4 regions of the Rhizobium sp. 22-785-1 genome follow, and region 2 is predicted to be linked to each of the others. Evidence: predicted binding sites of a transcription regulator. Region 2 holds the regulator's gene; each other region holds the start of a gene.
The links. The regulator PhoB, encoded in region 2, activates phosphate uptake and scavenging genes when phosphate is short. The targets are predictions, from matches to a motif close to TGTCATNNANCTGTCAT.
Positions count from the first base shown of each region.

Region 1: ACQZ5M_RS00695 (HAD-IIA family hydrolase) is a predicted target of PhoB. The motif match lies at 1,349-1,365, and genes of this name have one in related genera.
Region 3: ACQZ5M_RS09110 (ceramide glucosyltransferase) is a predicted target of PhoB. The motif match lies at 3,030-3,046, and genes of this name have one in related genera.
Region 4: ACQZ5M_RS01705 (UDP-2,3-diacylglucosamine diphosphatase) is a predicted target of PhoB. The motif match lies at 2,650-2,666, and genes of this name have one in related genera.

Region 1 covers NZ_JBNWDI010000001.1:134,576-138,595, forward strand. Annotated here, with positions in the region: gene ACQZ5M_RS00690 (universal stress protein) at 1-356, opposite strand, end outside; gene ACQZ5M_RS00695 (HAD-IIA family hydrolase) at 557-1,321, opposite strand; gene ACQZ5M_RS00700 (phosphodiesterase) at 1,444-2,283, opposite strand; gene ACQZ5M_RS00705 (ABC transporter substrate-binding protein) at 2,352-3,605, opposite strand; gene ACQZ5M_RS00710 (carbohydrate ABC transporter permease) at 3,650-4,020, opposite strand, start outside.
Region 2 covers NZ_JBNWDI010000002.1:316,310-320,329, reverse strand. Annotated here, with positions in the region: gene phoU (phosphate signaling complex protein PhoU) at 1-679, shown strand, start outside; gene phoB (phosphate regulon transcriptional regulator PhoB) at 702-1,385, shown strand; gene ACQZ5M_RS06245 (hypothetical protein) at 1,456-1,932, opposite strand; gene ACQZ5M_RS06240 (GcrA family cell cycle regulator) at 2,060-2,599, opposite strand; gene ACQZ5M_RS06235 (aspartate aminotransferase family protein) at 3,051-4,020, shown strand, end outside.
Region 3 covers NZ_JBNWDI010000003.1:323,163-327,182, reverse strand. Annotated here, with positions in the region: gene ACQZ5M_RS09120 (glycosyltransferase family 4 protein) at 165-1,379, shown strand; gene ACQZ5M_RS09115 (hypothetical protein) at 1,494-1,745, shown strand; gene ACQZ5M_RS09110 (ceramide glucosyltransferase) at 1,794-2,930, opposite strand; gene ACQZ5M_RS09105 (hypothetical protein) at 3,101-3,562, opposite strand; gene ACQZ5M_RS09100 (SDR family oxidoreductase) at 3,606-4,020, opposite strand, start outside.
Region 4 covers NZ_JBNWDI010000001.1:360,143-364,162, forward strand. Annotated here, with positions in the region: gene ACQZ5M_RS01695 (MlaE family lipid ABC transporter permease subunit) at 1-599, opposite strand, end outside; gene dgcA (N-acetyl-D-Glu racemase DgcA) at 745-1,728, shown strand; gene ACQZ5M_RS01705 (UDP-2,3-diacylglucosamine diphosphatase) at 1,753-2,583, opposite strand; gene ACQZ5M_RS01710 (NADP-dependent malic enzyme) at 2,815-4,020, shown strand, end outside.

The DNA.
Region 1 (4,020 bases), on a different contig from region 2:
TCAAGGATCGTTAGGTCGAAAATTCTCGACATTTCGGCAAATCTACTGCCGACGAAGGGTTCTGCGCATTCGAACAGACTGATATTCGTGCCAATTCCGGCTTGTTCAGCGTAGTCCTGAATCGTTCTCCTCAACTCTTCGCCAGCCTCGCGACTGAAATGTTCTGCCTTAACAGCCAAATCTTCGGCGTCGAAGATGGAGGGAAAGGGCGGAGAGATTGTGGGGACCTTCAGCTTGTGGATGCTTATGTTGAGGTCGGCCCCTTGGACACGAGCCAGTTCTACCGCGTTTTTCAGCAGGGTGAACGACGTCGGATCGGGATACGTCATCAGTGGAAGGTGAAGTTGAGTTTTCATTTTTATTGCTTTCTCGGAGCGAACTCGAGTTCTCTCGCAGACTCCGGCTAGCTCATTGGTGGAGGTCTGGATTGGTAATCGAGAACATAAGCCGATTGGAGACTGTGTCGAAGCCTCGGAAACTACTTAGAGATGTCGAGGTTGGCACGAGGCGGAAAGACCGCGTGAGGTTTTTCTCATCGCCATCTTGTCCGGCTCGATCAAGCGCTTCCGCTCAAGGCAGAACGTACTGAGCTCTCGGTGAGGTCAAAGAAAGACAGGGGCTTGTTGGGGGCAACCTGGATAAAGCCCATACCTGCACGCATTGCGCCAGCGCCATCGGTCAAAGCGTTATCGCCTATCATAAGAGTGTCTCGCGGGCTGATGCCAAGCCTCAAACATCCCGTTTCAAACAGCACGGGCTCCGGTTTGCCGATGACGCAAGGCTGTATATCACCGACACATGCGAGGATCGCCGCGGCCAGCGCTCCGACCTCAGGCACCAGTTGTCCGTTCGGTCCAGGGTGGGTTACATCCGGGCACGCCAAGTAAAGCGTTGCTCCAGTCCTTACCGCATTGACAGCAGCATAAAGGCGCTTGAATGAGAACCTTCGGTCGCGCGCGACCAGCACGGCATCGGGACACTCCCAATCAGGACGAAGGCCCTTTTTGCGCGCATAGCTTTGAAGGGAGACGCTTCCCAGAATCATGATCCGAGCTTTCGGTGTCTCTTTCGCAATGATGTCCAGCGCGGATGTTCCGGCCAACAGGATTCGATCTGTAGGTATCGCAAGACCCCAGCGCGTGAACTGCCTCTCCAGTTGCGCCGGCGTATGCTCGGAATCGTTGGAAACGATTACAAATCGGTCGTCGAGGGCATCGAGAAGAGTATCCGCGCCCGGCAGCAACTTGCCACCGCTGACGAGCGTGCCGTCGAGATCCACAAGATAGCCTCTGGCCGTGAAATCGGAGGTGGTTACAGTCATCAAAGTTCCAGGTTTCTCATTGTATCAGTGAAAGGTATGTGACTTGAAAACCGCGCCCGATCAGATGTTTGGACCATCCGATCGAGGCAGTGATCGACGCGTGTCTCTCTCTTGGATGTCGCTTAGTCGGCGGGTGTGAAGTTCAGAGCGTAGTCCCTGCCTTTCACTTCCGCTCCGTCGAGCGGAAACCGCCCTGAGCGATCCATGAAGTAATGCAGATGTGCGACGACGCCTTCATCGGTTACATTGACGACAGCATAGGCGGGAGGTTCATGGCTGCCCGGTACATCATGCCCATGATCGTCCAGCCGGAGTTGTACCTGATGCATGAGGCTGGGCAGTATCGAGAAGGACATGCCCTTCCAGTTCCCGAAAATTGGACGATGTACATGCCCCATGAAAACATGCCGAATTCGTGCAACATGCGGCTCAAGTACAGCGTAAAGGGCTTTGCTATCCTGTTGCTGAAGAGCATCCATTGACGATATGCCAACGGAAAACGCGGGATGATGCATGAACAGGAGAACCGGGTTGCGACTGTTTTCCAGTTGTCCCTGAAGCCACGCGAGACGATTCTGATCGTAGTGTCCCGCATGAGTTCCAGGCTCATTGGTATCGAGGAACAGCAGTGTGTGCCCGGCCATTTCGCGCGATCCCTGCACAAAGCCATTGCCATCGTCCATGGCATCCGGAAAGACCGCGCGCAGCGCAGCGCGCTCGTCATGATTGCCTACCATCATGATGACCGGGGTCGTCGCTTGGGAGAGGCAGGCGTGCAACTCTTCGTAGGCTTCCTTCTCGCCCCAGTGGCAAAGATCGCCTGTTATCACAATCGCGTCGGCGTCGCTGTGATCCGTAGCAATGCTTTCGAGTGCTGCCTTCAGTCTAGCGCGGGGGTCCATCCCATACAGCCGCTGTGGAGCGGGAACGAAATGTGTGTCGGTCAGATGAATAAGTTTCATGGCGATTATATCCGGTGGAAAGAAGAGGCCGCCCGGCATGGTGCCGAGCAGCAACAATGTGGAAGCAATTACTTGCGTGGCAGGAGTGCCTGAACGTCTGCCGCCATCTCGGCCAACACTTTTTCCGGCTCGCTCGCGCGGCTGCCATCCATGACAGATTGCAGGCGGTCCTTAATGACATCGGTGATCTTGAGGCCATTCTCGCCTGGAAATGCATACCATCCAGTGAAATACGGGAGCTCACCGACAGCCGTGTACTGATTTGGATTGGCTGAATAGTAGTCGGTCAGACTGGCCGCTGCCTTGTTGTTCGGTGCCATGTAGCCAGTGGTCTTGACCATGATGGCACCACCCTGGGGACCAGTCCAGAATTTGAGGAACGTCCATGCCGCCTTTTGCTTTTCCGGGTCTTTCGCAGTTATGACTGCGACATTGCCCCCGGCAGGAAGCTTCGAAACCTCCGGCTTTACGTCCGGATAGGCAGCGGTTTTCAACTCGAATTTGCCAGCTACCTGTTTCGTGATCACATTGAGGCCGGAAGTCGTGCTGACGAACATACCCAGATTGCCAGCCGCAAAGGAGGCCCCCATGTCGGAACTGGAAATATTGGGCGTGCCGGTTTCGGTCACAAGACGCGCCAGCAGCCCGATGGCTTTCTTTCCAGCGTCCTGATCGAATGCCACCTTGGTTTCGTCGGCATTGGTCATTGTCCCGCCATTGGCGAAAACCATGGCCTGCCACATCCAGTTACCAGTGACTGGCCAGTTGACCGCGATGCCGTCCACGCCATTGCCGAGCGCTTTGATCTTTTTCGCAAGTGCGATGGTTTCTTCCCAAGTTGTGGGTAGTCTCGTCGGGTCACCGCCAGCCTTTTTCACGAGATCTAGGTTGTAATACACGATTGGCAGGGAGATGGCATAGGGCAGACCATACACCTTGCCATTGACAGTGCCAGCCGCCAGCATTCCTGCGTGATATCCTTCAGCGGAAAAGTCCTTCTCGTCGGCGATGAATCCGTCAAGCGGAACTGCGAGATTTTTATCTGCAAGGATTCGTACGCGGTTGAGACCCTGGAAGGTCACGTCGGGCATCGTGTCGGTCACGGCCTCACGTAGGATCCGCTGGGAAGCATCCTCATATTCCTTGTAGGGCGTGCGGAATGTAACCTTGATGTCGGGATGGGCCGCGTCGAATGCCGCCAGCGTTTCCTTCGCCGTTCCGTCGAACAGTTCGGCATAGGGATACTGGACCGAGATTGCTGTTTCGGCGTGTGCCGTCGATAGGGTCAGCGCCATGGTGGCTGCGACCAGAAGATATTTCATGATGAGTCTCCAGGTAAATTCCGTCGGGGTTGAACTTCGGGGGGTTATTTGACGCCGCTAAAACCGATGCCTTCGATGAAGCGGCGTTGAGCGAGAAGGAAGAATGCGACCAGCGGCAACACGACGACCGTCGCGGCAGCCATCAGCGGACCGTAATCATTGCCGGCTTCCGCGTTTCGGAAGGCCACAATTCCTAGAGGAGGTGTGAAATAGCGATCATCGGACACGGCGACCAATGGCCAGAAGTAATCGTTCCAGTGTCCGATCACCGAGAAGATGGCGAAGGCAGTCAGTGCCGGAATGGCCGAGGGCAGCATGACACGCCAGACGATGGCAAACTCCGACAGACCATCGAGCCGGGCCGCGTCCACCAGATCGTCAGGCACGCTCATGAAAAATTGACGCATGAGGAAAA
Region 2 (4,020 bases):
GGAGCTGAAGTTCCTCAGCCGCCGGATCGCCGAAATGGGCGGACTGGCCGAGCAGATGTGCGCCGACGCCGTGCGCGCGCTCGTCAATTCCGATGCGGCCTTGGCGCAGAAGGTCATCTCCGACGATACGATCCTCGATCACGCCGAGCGTGAAATCGGCGACAAGGCGATCGTGACGATCGCGAAGCGTCAGCCGATGGCCGCAGACCTGCGCGAAATCATCGGTTCGCTGCGCATCGCCGCAGACCTCGAGCGCGTCGGCGATCTGGGCAAGAACACCGCCAAGCGCGTCATTGCAGTGGCAGGCACCGGCGTTCCGCGTAAACTGGCGCGTGGCCTGGAGCACCTTTCGGAACTGGCGCTGGTTCAGCTGAAGGAAGTGCTGGACGTCTACTCCACGCGTTCGGCGGAAAAGGCCCAGGCCATCCGCGAGCGCGATGAAGAGATCGACGCCATGTACACCTCGCTCTTCCGCGAGCTTCTGACCTACATGATGGAAGATCCGCGCAACATCACCACCTGCACGCATCTTCTGTTCTGCGCCAAGAACATCGAGCGTGTAGGCGACCACGCGACCAACATTGCCGAGACCATCTACTACATGACCACCGGCAGCCAGCCTGCAGGTGAGCGTCCGAAGGACGATAGTTCCAACACGCTCGGCGCTGTGACCGAGTAAGCGGCAGATAGGATCTGGAGCCATGGTGCCGAAAATCGCCGTTGTCGAAGATGAGGAGGCGCTGAGCGTCCTCCTGCGTTACAATCTCGAATCCGAAGGCTATGACGTCGACACTATTCCGCGTGGCGACGAGGCGGAAATCCGCCTCCAGGAGCGCACGCCGGATCTTCTCATCCTTGACTGGATGTTGCCGGGCGTCTCCGGCATCGAGCTTTGCCGTCGCCTGCGTATGCGGCCCGAAACCGAGCGTCTGCCGATCATCATGCTGACGGCACGCGGCGAGGAAAGCGAACGGGTGCGCGGTCTGGCAACGGGCGCTGACGATTACGTCGTCAAGCCCTTTTCCACGCCAGAGCTGATGGCACGCGTCAAGGCGATGTTGCGCCGCGCCAAGCCCGAGGTTCTATCCTCCGTGCTGAAATGCGGCGATATTGAACTCGATCGCGAGACGCACCGCGTTCACCGCAAGAGCCGCGAAGTCCGCCTTGGGCCGACCGAGTTCCGTCTGTTGGAGTTCCTGATGACGTCGCCGGGACGCGTCTTCTCCAGATCTCAGCTTCTCGATGGCGTCTGGGGACATGACATCTACGTGGATGAACGCACGGTAGACGTCCATGTCGGTCGCCTGCGCAAGGCACTGAACTTCTCAAGCATGCAGGATGTGATCCGTACCGTTCGCGGTGCCGGATATTCCATGGAAGCCTGATTGCCTTAGGGAGCGCTTTCTATCATGGCTAGCGCTCCGATTTTCTGACGCAGCAGCCTCCAGCATATGGCTACGAGGCGTCAGATCTTGAGGTAGGAAGGGGATAGCGCGCGGCGTCTATTTCGTCCTGCGATAGCGGGCTGCGTTCCAGCACCTCCTCATAGTGGGCTCTGGTTCGAGCGCCATAACTCTCCTTGATGTCGTTCATCAGCTCGATTTCCTGATACATCCAGTTCCAGCGCGAGTAGCGCTCAGGATCGCCAGAGCGACCGGCTTGCTTTTGCCGAAACTCAAGCTCTCGATCGCGCACCAACGCGCTCGAGACGATCGACATCAGTTGGAACGCGGCATCGTCCATGTCGTTCGCCTCGCGCCGCCAATACTCCTCGCCACGCTCTTCGCAGATCAGCCAGTAGCGACCCCGTCGCCATTCGACATATACCGTCCCGTCGCCGCGTGCGCGGCGCGGGATCGGAGGGAAGGGCGTTTTGACCACCTTCGTCCATAGGACCGAGATATAGTCGTAGAGCGTGTCGATCGCGTTCATGGTGGTAGTCTGCGCATGATCGCTGCTGCAGGCAAGTCTGGACCAATTGGATCGAGGAAACGCTTGAAGGAACGCACAAAAAAAGCGGGCCGAAGCCCGCTTTTCGAAATGGTCTTGAAACTGAGCCTTACGCCTTACGGCGTTCGCTCACCGGCTGGTAAGCCATTTTCGCGTGGAACTTGCAATAAGGCGACGCTTCAGCTGCTTCGCAGCCACAGAAGTGGAAGTCGTCCTTGAGCGGGTCACCGACGGGCCACTTGCAGGTACGTTCGGTCAGCTCCGTCAGTGTCAGGCGACGCGAGATCGGGATGACGACATTGTTGGAAGAGCGGACATATTCCATGGGCTCGACCGCGTCGATCTCCATGTCTTCCTTGAACGCGAGAGCGCCAGTGGTGCGTGCAGGTGCAGGACGGCTCGTTGCGACACGGGCCGGAGCAGCCGTGTAGCTTGCTGGGCGCGGCGCTGCTGCAGGACGCTTAGGCGCAGGGCGCGACGTGGCGACCGTGCCGCCAGCCTTGGCGCGACCTGGCAGGTTCAGGCGGTGAACCTTGCCGATGACGGCATTGCGGCTCACACCGCCCAGTTGTGCTGCGATCTGGCTTGCGCTAAGCCCTTCGGACCATAATCTCTTGAGTTTTTCTACTCGTTCGTCCGTCCAGTTCATGCCGCTTCTCCGCTCGTCGCGTTGTTTCGGGCAGAATCCACCTACGATGCCGTGGAGTGAACCACGCGCAGGCCATTTGCCAGATTGTAGGTGACTAGTTCCGCCGCATTGCAGTCTAGTAATTGACGGTTAACCTAATCGTCGGTTGACTCCGTGACAAGAGTCGCAGGAATCATCTGGAATCGATTTTCCGGTTTTCCCCAACTTGCTTCCCGTGTGAGTCAGAAAGGCAACAGTTGGTGGTTGCTGGAAGCTTGCCTACCAAGGCTTGTAAATGCCCGAAAGTGCCGAGATTTGTTGACATTAGGTGGGGAAGTGACAATAGTGACCTCGCAATGAAGACAGCATGCAAGCCGCCGCGAGGCGGCATTTTTGATTTTCAGGGCAGGGATAACCCGCTAGCCCTATTGACAGTCGTCTGTCCCGACTTGACGTAAGGAGTGATGTCGCCATGGCCGAAACTGCCCCCAAATCCGGGCCGTTGTTCGATACGTTTTCCAGAGCCCCCTTACGCTTCGAACGAGGCGAGGGCGTTTGGCTGATCACGGAAACCGGCGAGCGATATCTCGATTTCGGTGCGGGCGTCGCCGTGACCTCCGTCGGCCACAGCCATCCCCATATGGTTGAATCTCTGAAGGCGCAGGTAGAGAAGGTCTGGCACCTGTCCAACCTTTATGAGGTTGCAGGTCAGGAAGTGCTGGCCAAGCGGCTGACCGATGCGACTTTTGCCGACAAGGTGTTCTTCACCAACTCAGGCGCCGAAGCGCTGGAATGCGCCATCAAGACCGCACGCCGTTATCAATACACCCACGGCCACCCGGAAAAATTCCGCATCATCACCTTTGAAGGCGCGTTTCATGGCCGCACGCTTGCCACCATCGCGGCTGGCGGCCAGGCCAAATATCTGGAGGGTTTCGGCCCCAAGGTCGAGGGTTTCGATCAGGTGCCGTTCGGTGATCTCGACGCGCTCAAAGCTGCTATCGTGCCTGAAACGGCAGCCCTTTTGATCGAGCCGATCCAGGGTGAGGGCGGTATCCGCGTCGTCGCGCCTGAGTTCCTGCGTACGCTGCGGGCGCTTTGCGAAGAGCACGGCCTCTTGTTGATCTTCGACGAAGTGCAGACTGGCGTTGGCCGTACCGGCAAGTTTTTTGCGCATGAATGGTCCGGCGTCACGCCCGACATCATGGCGGTTGCCAAGGGCATCGGCGGCGGCTTCCCTTTCGGCGCTTGCCTGGCAACGGCAGACGCCGCATCCGGCATGACCGCCGGCTCGCACGGGACGACCTATGGCGGCAACCCGCTGGCCATGGCCGCTGGCAATGCCGTGCTTGATATCGTTCTGGCTGAAGGCTTTATCCAGCACGTGCGCGACGTGGCGCTCGTCTTCCGCCAAGGATTGGCTTCGTTGAAGGATCGCTATC
Region 3 (4,020 bases), on a different contig from region 2:
TCGGAGTAATATCCGAATTCAAACCCGCTTGGCACAAGCGAATTTTAGCGATAACTAAGTTTAGATCGATGAATGATTGCATGCCTGGGCGCGGAGAGGGCGCTTGAAACTGTTGGTACAAGCGTAGCTGAGTAAAGGGTAGGATGCCCGGGAGGAAGAGCGTCATGAACGACGTCGGTGCCAACAAGCTTATGCCGGATGCGTCGTTGTCTGCTAAGACGACATCCGTGGCCGAGTTTTGCACTCTGGAAGGCGTTCGTATCTGTATTATCGGATTGCGCGGCGTGCCGGGTGTGCCCGGCGGTATTGAAACGCATGTCGAGCAACTCGCTCCAGGATTAGTCGATAAGGGAGCGGAAGTTCACGTTTTCGCTCGAGAGAATTATGTGGCCGGCAAGATACCATATCTTTGGCGTGGCATTACCGTTCATCCCGGCTGGGCGCCGAACAATATGCGGCTGGAAGCAATCGTTCACACGCTTTTTGCGCTTTTTAAGGCCAGACTGCTCAAGCCCGATATCGTCCATATTCACGCTGTCGGCCCTTCCCTCGTGGCGCCCTTGGCACGTCTGATGGGGTTGAATGTGGTTTTTACCCACCACGGCTACGACTACGATCGGGAAAAGTGGAACGCGGTCGATAAGAAAATCCTGCGACTTGGGGAATGGGCAGGCATGCGCTTTGCGCAGGGGCGTATCGTTATTGCCAGACATATAGCCGACGCCATGCAGGCCAAGTTTAAAAGAGACGTCAAGTTCATTCCGAACGGGGTTCAGGTCGATCTCAGTGCGGTTGATAACGGCATTCTAGAGACGTTCGACTTGACCAAAGGTCGCTACGTTCTGCTTGTGGCACGTCTTGTGGCGGAAAAGCGTCAGACAGATCTGATCGACGCGTTCTTGAGTGCTGATCTGCCTGACACGAAGCTTGTTCTGGTGGGTGGTGGTGACGCGCGAAGTGGCTATGCTGAGATGTTACGCTCGCGCACCAAGGCTAATCCAAACATCGTTTTGACGGGCTCACAATCGGGTGCTCAACTCGCCGGTCTTTTCGCCAATGCAGGCCTTTTCGTCCTGCCGTCGAGCCATGAGGGCATGCCTATCGCGCTACTTGAGGCTATGGCATATGGCCTTCCAGTGTTGGCAAGCGATATCGAAGCAAATGTCGCTCTCGAGTTGGATCCGTCTTCCTACTTTCCGCTTGGCGACGTATCCGCTCTGTCACGAGCTATGCGCGTAAAACTTCTGGAACGGCAAGAGTCCTCGCCGAAACCGGCTGAGGCGCAGGACACCGGTAGCAAGATCATGTCGCGGTACAATTGGCGCACGATTTGCGAGCAAACCGCAGCGCTCTATCTCTCCGTCCTGAAGCGCCGTTGACGAAGCCTATGTTCGCGACCTTGAAGGCTGTCTCGAATCAAAACGTCCTGTAGCAGTTGAACGATAGGCGCGTTGAGGCGTTGCTTCACAATAGCAACCTCGAGGAGGACTGGGGTGGTTTTCGATGCGCAAGAGGCACGATGCAGGTTTGGTGACAGTCACACGACGGTCGTTCTGTGGCAGCGCTTCGAGGTCGCGCATCGCCAAATGTTCGACTCTCTCGATGCTGCTCTGGTCTTTCTGCGCAACAACATGTTTCGCCCCACGCGTACAGAACTTCACATCCATCGCGGCGGCCATGACATATTGATCACAGGCGAGGAACTGGCTCAACTCGTGGAAATGCAAACCGAGCCAGAGGCGTGATGGCTCTATGCTCAACTGCCGCTTCCAGTTTTGCTTAACCAGTGTGGTCTAGCCGAGTGTGCTTTCCTGAGTTCCCACTGTCATCATGTTGCCGCGCCAAGACACGGACGACCCCATCCAGCTTTTTGCCCAGATGATCGGCAGAAGGGCGTCACGCATTATCATGGCTGGAAGGCTGGCCCAGGAAACGTGCCAGCCTTTTGCCTTTGCGAGGGCCAGTTCCGGCAGGTACATGATGCTCGGAACGGCAATCGCAACGGCAAGCAATGTCGTGGCATCTGCATCTGCCAGGAAGCCTGATGCCAGCGCCAGACAAAGCGCAGGAAGGGCGCCGACGAGAATTTCCGGGGCGAAGAAATGCGGGAAGGTCACGCGACGCAGCCTCGCCCAACGTGTTTGTCTAGACCATATGTCCTCAAAGCTCCGCTTGCCGAGCGGCTGTTCGAAGGGAGAGGGAACGAGATGAACTTTTCGGCCGCTCGCACGAACGAGTTTGGTTGCCGCCGCGTCTTCCGCGATCTCCGCGCCCAAGGCTTCAATGCCGCCAAGCGAATCTAGCAGCGGCTTGTTCCAGAGCATCGTCTTACCCTGTGCGAAGCCCTGTCCCAAAGTTTCTGCTGCATATTGATAACGGCACTGAAAAGTATTGAGGAAGGTGCATTCGAGCTCGGACCATATGTCTTCCGGACGCGATCCACGTGGCGGAGAGCAAACAAGCCCACTATCACTGCGCCATGCCGCCATGAGTGTCGATATGTAGTGCTGCGGCATCAGCACGTTTGAATCTGCCAGAATGACCCACTCGTGGCTGGCAGCCCGCCAGCCTTTCACACAATTGTTGAGCTTGGGATTGGCGCTGATCCTGTCATCGCCGATGAGTATTCTTGCTCTGATGTGAGGGAAGAGGGCGATATTGGATTTGACTTGGGGAATGACCGGGTCCAAGGGATCCGCGACGCAGAAAAGAATTTCGTAATCCGGCCAATCGAGACGAAAGGCACTCGGAATTGTCAGAGCCGTGAAATTCTCTATGCCGCGCAGTGGGATGACGAGCGATACGGGTGGTCGGCTGGTTTGCGGCACCGCCGGAGCTTCATCTAGCCGGATACGAAAAGCCGTCAGAGCAATACTCACCAAATGCACGAATATGAGCGCAATCGCCACTGCGGCCAGGATGATATCCATTTGCAACCAGCTCCAACCTCCGGTTCATCGACCCGGCGTTCCTGTCCATATCGCAACTATAACGCCTCCATGACAGGCGCATGTCATGAAGGGTATGACTGTCATATACCCTTCATTTCGTTGTGGACGGGCTGGCTTGTCGCACCTACCGTTCGGTGCGCTTTATTGACCTATCGTGTCATTCCCCAGACATATCCCGCCAGTGCAGCCAATCCGAGGGCAGACAGCGGGTGCTCGCGAACCTGATCGGCAATCGTCTGTCTGACCGAGCGGATCTCCCGTCCAGCAATCCTGCCTGATGCCGAAACCGCCTCTTGCGCAGAGCCCGTTATTCGTCCCAGTTCCGACCGTAAAGCCTTGATCTCTTGCCTCGTATCCTCTGTCATCGGGGTGTGGGAGCGTGCTCGTACCGCAGCAAGCGCTTCGTCAACCTTGGGTGTGTCTTCCATGTCGTCCGTATTCTCAGACGTGATGGTCGGCGTTGCGGTCGTCGTCATCGTATGGGAAACGGGATCGGATGCGGGAAATGTGTCCTCCAGTCCCTGCTGAAGTTGCCCATCGTCCGAGCGTTGTTTCGCCTGCTCGTCGTGAAGCGACGAAACAGCGGGCGACGTGGAGTTTTGGTTGGACATGTCGGTTCTCCGTCAAGATTGATCTTATTCGTGCTGGTGCAATTCACATCATGATCTCGCCGCCCGTCACGGGAATGACGGCTGCGGTCATGTAACTGCTGCGCTCGGACGCAAGCAGAACATACGCACCCGCCAGCTCTGCAGGTTGTCCCGCCCGCCCGATCAAGGTCTGTTCGCCGAACGATTTGGTCTTTTCTGCTCCCATGGTCGAAGGAATGAGGGGCGTCCAAATGGGGCCTGGGGCTACCGCATTGACGCGAATGCCTTTCTCGGCAACCATTCCCGCCAGTCCAGCGGTAAAGTTCAGGAGCGCGCCCTTGGTTGAGGCATAGGCTAAAAGGTGCGGCGAGGGCTGTTTCGATTGAATGGACGCCGTATTGATGATCGAGCTTCCTGCCTTCATGTGAGTTACGGCTGCTTTCGAGAGGTAGAATGGGGCGTAAATGTTGGTCTTGAAA
Region 4 (4,020 bases), on a different contig from region 2:
AAAGCACCCTGTTGCGCGATGATCGCGCCGATCAGAAACGACATCAGCACGATGATCGGCACGGCGCGCACGCCCATATTATCAACCTGGTTGACGATGGCGGCAGGCGATACGCCGCGCCCTCGGCCGAGCTTCATCTGCGCGCCACGCACGGCGGAACCCAGAATATACATGCCCGCCAGAAAGTCAGAACCTGCCTGTACGACATTGCGTCCGACCGGATCGAAGATACGGCTGGCAATGCTGCGCTTTTGCGTATCCTTCGGCGGCAGCGGCGCTTCATCGGGAAGCGAGGTAATGATCTCCTCGACCTTCTCGTTGCCCTCGAAGTTCACCTCAGAGCCAGATGCTTCCAAACGACTGCGCAGGCGATGCAAAACCCAGGCGCCCGTCGTATCGATATTGTCGATGCCGGAAAGGTCAATCTTGATAGCACCGGATGCAGCTTTTTCGAGCTTGTCGATTTCAGGCAGTACGGCAGAGATATTGGCATTACGCCAGGATCCGGTCAGCACATAGCGCGCGCCGCCGCGTTCCGCGCCGTCATCCGCCGAGATTGCAGCCGGTTCCACCTGCTTGCCTGGTTGCTGTTCTTGCATATTTCTCCGCGCGAATGCAGCTTATTGAAAGATTCTCTTAACGATTCATATCGTTTGCCGGACCAGCAAGCCACAGCGGTGCTCCGTAAATGGATAGAAATTTTGCGGGTTCCACGCATTTACCCCCAACTATAAGGCAATTTTTATGGGCCGTTACCTCGAAGCCACAACACATACCTTTCCAGTTGCAGGAAGCTTCACCATTTCCCGGGGAAGCCGCACGGAAATCCACGTCGTCACCTGCGCTATTACACAGGATGGCATCAAAGGTCAGGGCGAATGCGTACCCTATGCCCGCTATGGCGAGACGATAGAAGGCGTTCTGGCAGATATCGACGCGGCCGCAAAGGCAATTGCATCGGGCCTGGACAGACAACACCTGCAGCAGGCGATGAAACCGGGCGCCGCGCGCAACGCCGTGGATTGCGCTTTATGGGACTTGGACGCAAAGCTCACGGGTCAACCTGCCTCCTCGCTCATTCTTCCGGGGCCGCCAAAGCCGATTCTGACCGCCTATACGATTTCGCTCGCGGATGCGGAAACCATGGCGGCGAAGACCAGAGAAAACGCCCATCGCCCCTTGCTGAAAATCAAGACGGGAACGCAGGATGACGAGGCTCGACTGCGCGCCGTCCGTGCGGCGGCGCCTGACGCGAAAATCATCGTGGATGCAAACGAAGGATGGGATGAAGACAATATCGAGCGCCACATGGCTATTGCCGCGGAACTCGAAATCTCTCTCATCGAACAACCTCTGCCTGCTGGTAAAGATGATATTCTGGCGAAAATCCGCCGCCCTGTGGCGATCTGCGCCGATGAAAGCGTTCATCTGACAAAGGATCTGGCGTCGCTGAAAGATCGTTACGACGCGATCAACATCAAGCTCGACAAAACAGGTGGTCTTACAGAAGCGATCGTGATGAAACAGGAGGCCGAACGGCTGGGCTACACGATTATGGTTGGCTGCATGCTGGGCACATCTCTCGCCATGGCGCCCGCCGTTTTACTGGCTCAGGATGCGGCGTTCGCAGATCTCGACGGTCCGCTGCTGCTTGCACGGGAACGCGAACCAGGTCTTGTCTATGAAGGATCGCTCGTACATCCTCCGCGGCCGGAACTTTGGGGATAAAAACGCGAGCCGGGGAAGACCTTCTTATGCGGCTTTCGAACTGATCATCTTGGGAAATGCGACCGGCTCCAACTGGCCAAGCTTCGGCTCTACGGTTTTGTCGCTGGTCTGCATCCAAGTGATAAGTTCGAAGGTGCCGTCCATGTTTTCGGCAATCGCCGTGCAGCTTTCCACCCAGTCGCCGGTGTTGATGTAGCGGATACCGTCGATATCCTCCATCACTGCATGGTGAATATGACCGCAGATCACGCCATCGACCTTGTTGCGGCGCGCCTCATCCGCCACGACGCGCTGGAACTCACCGATGAAATTCACCGCGTGCTTCACCTGCAGCTTTGCCCAGGCCGAAAAAGACCAATATGGCAGGCCAATGCGGCGGCGCACGGCAGCAATGGCGACATTAACGGCAATGGCGGCATCGTAAGCCCAGTCACCAAGATAGGCGAGAAGACGCGCGTTGCGCACCACGACATCAAACTCGTCTCCATGCAGCACGAGATATTTTCGTCCATCTGCAGCCTCATGGATCATTCGCTCGGCGACTTCGATGCCGCCGAAATGCGTACCGGGGAATTCGCGCAGGAATTCGTCATGGTTTCCGGGAATGTAGACGATGCGCGCACCCTTACGCGCTTTGCGCAGAAGCTTCTGGACTACGTCGTTGCAGCCCTGCGGCCAGTACCAGCTGCGCCGAAGACGCCAACCATCGATGATATCGCCGACGAGAACGATCGTATCCGCCTCGTGATACTTCAGAAAGTCCAAGAGAAAATCCGTCTTGGCTGCTTTCGAGCCAAGATGCACATCGGAAATGAAGAGCGTCCGGAAGTGTCTGGTTTCGGTCTCAGCAGCCATGAATTCGTCCCCTCGTCTCAGGAAAGGCGTTTGGAAATCTTTCAGCTCTTGGAAAACCAGACTCGTGTTTCAGCAAGATGACAAAGCGGCACTTCGATGGCCGGGGTCCTGGCTTTTTGCGAATAGCGACATTTACGCTTTTGCATACCACCCGCCAAATAAACGGCTGTACCACCGGTATGTTTGTTGTATGCAAAGACCTTCACGATAATTGAAATAAGCGGTGAAAAGATGAGTTCTCAGGACAAGGGCACGACGCCAAGCAAGAGCACGAGCAATGCGGATCTGGATGAGCAGGCGCTTTTCTACCACCGCTATCCTCGCCCCGGAAAACTTGAAATCCAGGCATCCAAACCGCTCGGCAACCAGCGAGATCTGGCACTTGCCTATTCGCCAGGGGTCGCAGCCCCGTGTCTTGCTATCCATGAGAATCCTGAAACGGCAGCGGAATATACCGCACGCGCCAACCTTGTGGCGGTGATTTCCAACGGCACCGCCGTCCTCGGTCTGGGCAATATCGGGCCGTTGGCATCAAAGCCCGTCATGGAAGGCAAAGCCGTCCTCTTCAAGAAATTCGCCGGCATCGACGTCTTCGATATCGAAATCGAGGCGCCCGGCATCAACGACATGGTGTCTACCATTTCGGCGCTGGAGCCGACCTTTGGCGGTATCAATCTCGAAGATATCAAGGCGCCGGAGTGTTTCGAAGTCGAGCGCCAGCTGCGCGCTAAGATGAACATCCCGGTCTTCCACGACGATCAGCATGGTACGGCCATCATCGTTGCCGCAGCCGTGACCAATGCTCTGGAACTTGCAGGCAAGTCTCTTTCCGACGTCAAGATCGTTGCCTCCGGTGCCGGTGCGGCGGCTCTCGCCTGCCTCAACCTACTTGTTGAGATGGGCGCAAAGCGGGAAAACATCTGGGTCCATGATATTGAGGGCCTCGTTTATGAAGGCCGCAACACACTGATGGACGAGTGGAAGGAAATCTACGCGCAGAAGACCGACAAACGCGTGCTGGCCGAATCCATCGAAGGCGCCGATGTTTTCCTTGGTCTGTCGGCTGCTGGCGTTCTCAAGCCCGAGCTTCTGGCCAAGATGGCGGAAAAGCCGCTGATTCTGGCATTGGCCAACCCAAAGCCTGAGATCATGCCGGATGAAGCGCGCGCTGCCCGCCCTGACGCGATGATCTGCACGGGCCGTTCCGACTTCCCGAACCAGGTCAATAACGTCCTCTGCTTCCCTTACATCTTCCGCGGTGCGCTGGATTGTGGCGCAACCAGCATCAATGAAGAAATGAAAATGGCAGCCGTTCGTGCGATCGCCGAGTTGGCCCGCGAGGAAGTTTCCGAAGTCGCAGCAAAGGCCTACAGCGAGGAAACTCCGGTCTTCGGCCCGAACTACCTCATTCCGTCACCGTTCGATCCGCGCCTCATC